DNA from 2 places in the Synechococcus sp. R5-12 genome. Region 2 is predicted to be linked to the other one. Evidence: riboswitches for the same ligand, from Rfam matches in the RefSeq annotation. Region 2 holds a riboswitch; the other holds the start of a gene.

Region 1 (4,263 bases), on a different contig from region 2:
TGAGCTCCGAAATATCTGCCCCCAGCGCCCGAAAACAGGCTGCCGTACTGCGGGGATCCTCTCCCAGCAACAGCCCTTGGATGGTGGTTTCTCCTTCGGCCAGGGATCCCAGCATCAGGGCGCGGTGGGAAATGGATTTGTCGCCGGGGATGCTCACTTGGCCGCGCAGGCCCTTGGCCGGCGAGAGAGTGAGGATATCGGTAGAAGAAGAGTGAGTCAACACAGCAACCCTGACGGCAGACTGGGCAAAAGCGGGAGCAGTCTCATCATACTCAGAGCGGGACTCGCGCCCCAGAGATTTTGCCAGGGATCCCAAGACAGCCTGTCTTTTGACGGCCACCCCTCTTTTCCCAGAGGATCACCTTAACAACATGGATTCCTCGGTCGGGGCCTGGCCTCGGCCTTTTTTTTGCAGATACTGAACTTTGTAGCAGCAGAAATAGACCCCCCGCAGACCGTGCTTGGCAAGGTGTATCAACACGACTCTGTTTTGACCGAGGAGGTGATGGCCTACCTGCAACCCCAGGGGGGCGGTATTTTTTTGGATGTGACGTTGGGAGGGGGTGGGCACAGCTTGGCGCTGCTGCGGGGGGGGGCTGCCCGAGTGGTGGGGTTGGATCGGGATCCGGCGGCTCTGCAGGCGGCGCAAGCGCGTTTTGCAGCAGAAGGGATCCCCAGTAGTCGCATCCAACTGTGGCACCTCAATTTTGCCGATTTCGATCTGCAGCAGCATGGCTTTCGGGATGAGCAGGGGCAGGGGATCCCCTTCGATGGCATCGTGGCCGACTTGGGGGTGAGTTCTCCGCAACTGGACTGTCCTGAGCGGGGATTTAGCTTTCGCGGGGAGGGGCCGCTGGACATGCGCATGGATCCCAGTACAGCTCAGGAGACTGCCGCCGATTGGGTTAATCATCGCCCGGTCGAAGAGTTGATCGAGATTTTCACCCGTTACGGCGAAGAGCGATTTGCCCGCCGCATCGCCCATCACATCGAGCAGGCTCGTCCCCTCGCCACAACCACTCAGTTGGCCCAGGTGGTTTGGCAGGCAGTACCTCCGGCAGCTCGGCGAGGCCGCATCCACCCGGCCACCCGCGTCTTTCAGGCGTTGCGCATTGCCGTGAACCGAGAACTGGAGGCTTTAGAAACCTTGCTGGCCCAAGCCCCCACTTGGTTGAAACCCGGCGGCAGGTTGGCCGTAATCAGCTTCCATAGCCTTGAAGATCGCTTGGTGAAATGGGCCTTTCGCAGGGATCCCCGTTGGCAGGTGCTCACCCCCAAGCCCTTGTCCCCTTCCGAACTGGAACGGCAACGCAATCCACGGGCCCGCTCTGCCAAACTGCGAGTGGCTGCCCGCAGCAGTCAGATGTAGGTTTAGGTTGGTTCTCCCGCTCTCAAGAGATCGGCTACCGTGAAGCGGACGGCTAGCCCGCCGAGACCAGGAATCGGGAGAAGGGGGTTGCTGTTGGGGGGCGCGGGGAACTAGGGTGAAGCGGAACCGGCAGTCCTGCACCGTCGGATCCCTTGGTGTGTGTGAGGTTAAGCCCTATGGTTAGCCAGCCTTTGAACGCAGGTCTTGATCGTCCCAAGAGCCCTCGTCGCCACAGACAGCCTTCTGCTCTGAGCCGACCCCTCTCCGGTACAGTTCAAGCCAGCCGCACCCAGCCTTTGGATTTGAAGTTGAAATCAGCCCATCCTCGCAGCCAGCATCTTGCTTGGGCAGAACACCTAGCCTGGTGGAAGCAAATCTCCACAGGGATGGCTATCCTCTCCGGCGTTTCAGTGTTGAGCCTTTACAGTTGGACTGTGCATACCCAAAGCCGGTGGAGCCAGCGTTACCAGGTGTGGCAGCAGATGCAGCGCAACGAACGACAGTTTCTGCTGACTCAAGAATCCATTGCCAATTCTCTGCGGGAAATCGCCGACCGCTCCGAAATGGTGCCGCTGGTACCGGATCGGATGATCGAGGTGCCGATTGCCTCTCCCAGCCATGTTGAACCGGATCCAGCCCACCAGGCAACGGCTTTGCCAGAAAGAGCGCTCCGCGCCGCTCACGCGACCGAAAAAGCCCCTCTTTTCTATCCGGTTGGGTACTAATTCATACGGATCCCGCCCATGACGGCTAGGCAAGCGTCCCCATCTTGCTTTCCCAAAAGCTGTGGGTCTTGTGAAGTCTCAGCGTATCTCTGTTCTCTAAAAGGCTAAGGGATCCCTGGGCCTCGCGATCTGGAGTAGCAGCGGGCTATCCTTCAACTGCTTACAAAGCAGTGAAGAAATCTGGCCTAAATGGGATGTGGCCCATCCGAAGCCCTGGGATTGCCGTTGGGATCCCGTTCACCCCTGGGGATGACATCCCCCCTGGCAGGATAGGAACTCCAGAGCAGGGGATGTATGATGCCTAGCACGGCTTTTTCGGAGCAATCGCAGAGAAAGCTGTACCGACAGGTTGTCCTGGGGATCAGCCAGGGCATGTAAAGGGGAAAGTCCGGTGCAAGTCCGGCGCTGTGCCGCAACTGTGATGGGCTTGGGCTAGACCTATGCCCTCAGTCAGGATGCCCGCCTGCGGTTTTGGCTCGCATTTCTTCCGCGTCGCACGGAATCAGGAGCTTCAAGAAAGAAAATGAATCCCATTCTAGGTCTCAGCCTGGCGCTGGGGGGTCTTGTTTTGGGGATCCCAGCGTGGGCGCAGCCGGCAGCTTCCCCGCCCTCAGCTCAAGAGGTTTTGGAAACCGGCGTTAGCGCCGAGATTTTAAATCAACCCGTCACCACGCCTTTTCGTCGCCCCGGCTTGCTGCGGGATTCTTCCCGCCCGGTTTACGTCGTTACCCGCCAGCAAATTCGAGAGCAAGGGGCAAGAACCGTTCAGGAGGCCCTGCGCTACCTGCCCGGGATCCTCAGCGACGGCACGGCGGGAACCCAGTTGGGAGCCCTTAGCTCCCAGTTTATGCGGGGAGGACGAACGGCCCAGGTGTTGGTGCTCTTGGATGGCCGCCCCATTAACGACCTGGGCTTTTTTGGCGGGTTCGATCTGTCTCAGATCACTACAGATGTGGTCGAGCGTATTGAGATCTCTCCAGGTGGGGGCTCCACCTTATACGGCTCCGATGCCGTTGGCGGGGTCATCAACATCGTAACCCTGGATCCAAAGCCGGGATCCGAGACCGTGCTGGAAGCGGCTATCGGCAGCTACGGCCTCAACGAGCAAGGGATCCAAAACCGCGGCCAAGCGCAGGATCTGGGCTGGGTGGTCAGCTATCGCCGTCTGCAGAGCAACAACGACTTTCCTTTTGAAATTAGGCGTTTGGGCAAAGCCGGCAGGCGGGAAAACTCGGCGGTGGAGTACCACAACCTACAAGCCAAGCTCACCTGGCAATTGGCAGAAGGCCAAGTCCTAACCGGAAATGCCCTTTATCTCAACAAAGCGTTTCAGGTGCCTGGCAGCACCGAGTTTCCCTCCCCCGATGCAGGGCAAAACACCAACGACCTGCTGTTAGATCTCAGTTGGCTGTGGGATCAAGAGAGGGGATCCCTGCAAGCCAGGGTATTTTTTGACGACCTCAACTATCGCTTCAGCGCCCCACAAAGCCAGGGATCCCGGGATGAGATCCTGCGAACGGGGTGGGGATCCCAACTGCAATACACCTGGAAGGCTGCTGAAAACCTGGAGCTTACTCTAGGAGCAGACTACCGATCCATTTCAGCTCGCAACACCACCTTCTCCTTTGCCAGGGGATCCACCAACGTCAACTATGACAATACCGTGAACCAAGGGGCCCTCTTTGCCCGCCTGGATTACAAGCCACAGCCCAACTTTTATCTCAACTTAGGTGTTCGCCAAGATTCGAGCAATCTGGTCAACGGTTCGGCCACCTCTCCTGCCGCAGGGATCCGCTGGGTTTTGGCAGAAAGCACCACCCTGAGGGCCAATTATGCCGGCAGCTTTCGCACTCCCTTGATCTCAAACCTGTTCTTTCGGCTGCGCGGCTTTTTTGAAGTCGACGGCAACCCCAATTTGCGCCCGGAGCGGGGAGAGAGTTTTGACATTGGCCTGGATCAGGCTTTGGGAGATTTTGGCCTACTGCGCTTGACCTTTGCCCATAACCGCATCCGCGATGGCATCACCTTTGTCAGCACCGGCCCGCGCAGGGGAACCTACGAAAACATTGAGCTCGTGGAATACACAGGCATAGAAGCAGCCCTGGATTTGCGGCTGGGGGAAAACTGGACTCTTTTTGCCAACTACACCCTAAACGATCCCATCATCCG
Region 2 (4,263 bases):
GGTCAAGGATCTTTTGATGGCGGAGCTGGGTTTGCCGGATCTCCTGAGCCACCTGCCAAGGGCGAGGATCCCCCTTAGGTTGTCGTGGCTCGCCGCCGTGGTCGGCAGGATCAAAGGGAGATAGGGTCGCCACCAGCGATTCTCGAAAGTCGCTCCAGGAAGCCGATTGCAGACCCATCTGAACCACCCGCCAGGCCCCATAGGAGGCCCCAGCGGCAGCCAGGATCCCAGGGATCCCGGCCAGGGAGAGGGAAACCTTGGGCAGGGTGGGCAGGATCTGATCCAGCAGCCCCACCACCAGGGCGAAAACAAAGATCCCGCTCCCCGCGGCAGCGGCACCTGAAACCCAAGAGGAGCGGGAGAGCATCATCGTTTTTTCGTCATCACAACCGCTAGAGCGGGAAAACCAGGTTCAAAAATGGCCTGTCTGCACTCAGTTTATCCCGCCAGCAGCCTCTGTTTCCCTCTCAGGGCACCTGCCAAGCCCGTTGGTGGTAGCCCTCTAATTGGGCCCAGGGATCCCCAGCCGCTGCGTGGGTATGGCCGTGGTCGTGGTGAGGGTGGGAATGAGGATGGTGATGGGATCCGTGCCCGTGATGGTGGTGATGATGCTCGTGAGGATGGTGATGGGTATGCCCAGCTCTGACCTCTGCGCTCACGGCCAGGCGAAACTTGCACAGGTGGCAGTTCATTTGGGTTTGGCCCTGCAGGGCTTCCTGCTCCAGTTGCTGCAGGCTGTGCAGCACCGTATCCACAAGGCCCAATTCCGGCAGCATGAGCCAGTCGATTTCCGACTGTCGTTGTCGTTGTTGTTCCACTGCCGCCTCAATTTTTTTCACCAGCACTCCGGTAAACAGGAAGTAGGGCAGCACGATCACCCGGCGCGGATGCCAGGACAAGGCCCGCTCCAATCCCACGGGCAGGCGGGGATGGGTAATGCCGATAAAGCAAGTTTCCACAGCGGCAAACCCAGATCCTTCCCAAAGCAACCGGGCCAGTTTACAGGCTTCGGCATTGGCCTCAGGATCGCTGGAGCCGCGACCCACAAATAGGAGCACGGTTTCTGCCTCTGGGATCCGCCGCGGTTGGGCAGCTATCAGAGCAGCCAATCGGTCTCGCAGCAGTTGCAGGATCTCGATGCGGATCCCCAGCGGCCCACCGTAACGAATGCGCAACTGGGGATAGAGGGCCTGCAGGCGATCCAATTCCATCGTCACATCGAACTTGTTGTGGCGGGCCCCAAACAACAGCAGCGGCAGGACCACAATCTCTTGCCACCCTTGGGCAATACACTGCTGGATCCCTTGGGCGATACTCGGCTCCGTCAGCTCCAGAAAGCAGGGGATCACCGGTCGATGGGGAGTGAGGGATTGGTAGACTTGGGCCAACTCCAGAAAGGCTTGCCGACCTTCAGGGTCGCGGGATCCGTGGCCGATAAGCAATAGGGGCAATGAAGGAGAAGCAAGCTGCCCAACCGAAAGGGGAGGGGAAACACTGAGGGTATTCAACACAAAAAACTCCGTTCCTTGTGAATCGCAAGGGGTACAGGACAACGGCAGGTGGGTGTTCTGGCTGAGGGAGGGATCCCATCACAGTTGCGTCACAGTGGCGGACTTGCACCGCGCTTTCCCCAGTCTGCCTGAGCCTTTTAGGTTAGCTTGCCGCTTGCCATTCACCAAGCTCCCGGGGGGGATGTTCTTGTCTGCCAGAAGATAGCCCTGAGGCATGAGCGGTACGGCAGACTCATGCTCAAAGGGCAGCAAAACTGTTGCCGCGCTAATCCCCCTTGCCCCTGGGAGAGGGCCTAACGCCGGCCTGCCGGTCTGTGGGCTCGAAAGTGTCGCAGGCGCAGGGCATTGGCGACCACCGAAATGGAACTCAGGGCCATTGCCGCCCCGGCCAGCATGGGGTTGAGCAGCCAGCCTGTGAAGGGATAGAGCGCCCCAGCAGCAATCGGGATCCCCAGCGTATTGTAAATAAAGGCGAAGAAGAGGTTCTGGCGGATGTTGTTGAGGGTGGCCCGGCTGAGTTGAATGGCTGTGGCGACTCCCCGCAGATCCCCCGACATGAGGGTAATATCGCTGGCGGCCATCGCCACATCCGTACCTGTACCAATGGCGATCCCCACATCGGCTTCTGCCAGAGCCGGAGCATCGTTAATGCCATCTCCCACCATCGCCACCCGCCGTCGCGGTTGTCTTAGGCTGCGTATGTAAGCTGCCTTCTGATCCGGACGGACTTGGGCAATTACCCGCTGAATGCCTGCTTGCCGAGCAACCGCTTGGGCCGTGGTGGGGTTATCCCCGGTTAGCAGGATCACCTCTAGACCCATCTGTTGCAGCTGTTGCACTGCCTCAGGAGAGGTGGGTTTGAGCGGATCGGTAATGGCCAACAGCCCCACCAGGCTCTGGGATTGGGCTACGCCGATCACCGTTTTGCCCTGGCTTTCCCAATTCTGAACCCGCTCTGACCAAGAGGGATCCCAGGGGATCCCCATCTCCTGTAGCCAGCTCAGCCGACCGATGCGGATCCACTGGTCTTCCACCCAGGCTTCTGCCCCACTGCCTATCCTTGCCTGAAAATGCTGGGCAGGAGGGATGGCAATTTTTTCGGCTTCGGCTTTCTGCACTACCGCCTGGGCCAAAGGATGTTCCGAGTGCCGCTCCACCGCCGCTGCCAGGCGCAACACCGCCAGGGGAGAGGAGCCATTAGCCCAAATATCGGTGACGGTAGGGCGACCTTCGGTCAGGGTGCCGGTTTTGTCCAAGACCACCGTGCGCAAGTGGTGGGCCAATTCCAGGCTGTCGGCACTTTTCACCAGGATCCCCAATTCTGCCCCTCGTCCCGTGGCCACCAGGATCGAGGTGGGGGTTGCCAACCCCAGCGCACAAGGGCAGGCGATGATCAGCACCCCAATTGTGTTCACCAAGGCCAGCGTCAGGTTGTCCGCCAACACCCACCAGAGCACGAAAGTTAGAACTGCCACCCCGATCACTGCCGGCACAAACCAGGCAGTCACCCGATCCGCCACCTGTTGAATTGGGGCTTTGGATCCCTGAGCTTCCTGCACCAGGCGCACGATCTGGGCCAGAACTGTGTCTTTGCCCACCCGCCGCGCTTCCATCACAAAGCTGCCCGTCCGATTCAGCGTTGCCCCAATCACCTCATCCCCCGCCGATTTGACAACAGGCAGGCTCTCGCCGGTCACCATGGACTCGTCGAGGCTGGAGGATCCCTCTAGAATGACCCCATCCACCGGCACCTTCTCTCCGGGGCGCACCCGGATCCAATCCCCCACCTGCACCTCCCGAATGGGGACATCCTGCTCCACCCCATGGCGGATTACCCTCGCCGTTTTCGGTTGCAGCCCGATCAGCTTGCAAATGGCCTCAGAGGTTTGCCTTTTGGCCCGTTCCTCCATCCACTTGCCCACCAGAATCAGGGTGGTGACCACCGCCGACACCTCATAATAGACATCCGGGTGCAGTCCTTGCCGGTGAAAATAGTCGGGGAAAACCGTTGGGAAAACAGAATAGAAAAAAGCCGCGCTCGTCCCTAAGGCCACCAGCGTGTTCATATCCGCCGAGCGCCGTTGCCAAGCGGCCCAAGCGCCTCGATAAAAATGCTTGCCCACCCAAAACTGCACCGGAGCCGTCAGCAGCAACTGCAACCCAGGATTGTGCAGCCACATGGGAAAGCCCGGGATGTCCATCCCCAGCATCATCGGCAGGGATCCGATCACCAGCACCGTGCTGATGCCCACCCCTATCGCCACCTTGAGCTTCAGTTCCCGTTCTGCGGCCCGTTGGGCGATCCGCTCTGGATCCGACAGATCGTCCAGTTGCCAATCCTCTTGGATGAGGCGCGCCCGATACCCCACCCGCTCCACCGCCCGAATCAGCGCCTGCGGATCCACCAGCCTGGGATCCCCTTTGACGGTGGCCTGCTCACTGGCAAAATTCACTGATCCGTGGGACACCCCCTGCACCTGAGCGAGGGCCTGTTCGATGCTGCGGGCGCAGGAGGCACAGCTCATCCCTTGTAAGGCCAACTGCCAGGTGCCCTCAGGAGAAGGCGCAGAGGCCGATAATGCAGCCGATGACTTTTCAGGGGCAGGCATGGCAACACCTTGTTGATAAAGTTGATGCAATAACGGCTACTCCCCATCCTCGAAAGGGTGAAGGCAGCCATGTACAGGAATTCAAAACAGACGCCCGACCGTTCTCGACCCAGCCTTGACTAGGCCGGGGGATATCCCACCTG

What was found. A riboswitch is a leader RNA that binds a small molecule or an ion and turns the genes downstream of it on or off. The one in region 2 is predicted to bind cobalamin.
Region 1: linked by a shared signal. The riboswitch ahead of NW843_RS06170 (TonB-dependent receptor plug domain-containing protein) and the one ahead of NW843_RS01630 (sirohydrochlorin chelatase) in region 2 are both predicted to bind cobalamin.

Annotation. Positions count from the first base shown of each region.
Region 1 is NZ_JANSIM010000099.1:6,731-10,993, forward strand. Features, by position in the region: gene aroA (3-phosphoshikimate 1-carboxyvinyltransferase) at 1-223, opposite strand, end outside; gene rsmH (16S rRNA (cytosine(1402)-N(4))-methyltransferase RsmH) at 470-1,369, shown strand; gene NW843_RS06165 (hypothetical protein) at 1,546-2,094, shown strand; cobalamin riboswitch at 2,424-2,576, shown strand; gene NW843_RS06170 (TonB-dependent receptor plug domain-containing protein) at 2,618-4,263, shown strand, end outside.
Region 2 is NZ_JANSIM010000020.1:3,073-7,335, forward strand. Features, by position in the region: gene NW843_RS01625 (hypothetical protein) at 1-370, opposite strand, end outside; gene NW843_RS01630 (sirohydrochlorin chelatase) at 468-1,508, opposite strand; cobalamin riboswitch at 1,541-1,677, opposite strand; gene NW843_RS01635 (heavy metal translocating P-type ATPase) at 1,805-4,120, opposite strand; gene NW843_RS01640 (cation transporter) at 4,240-4,263, opposite strand, start outside.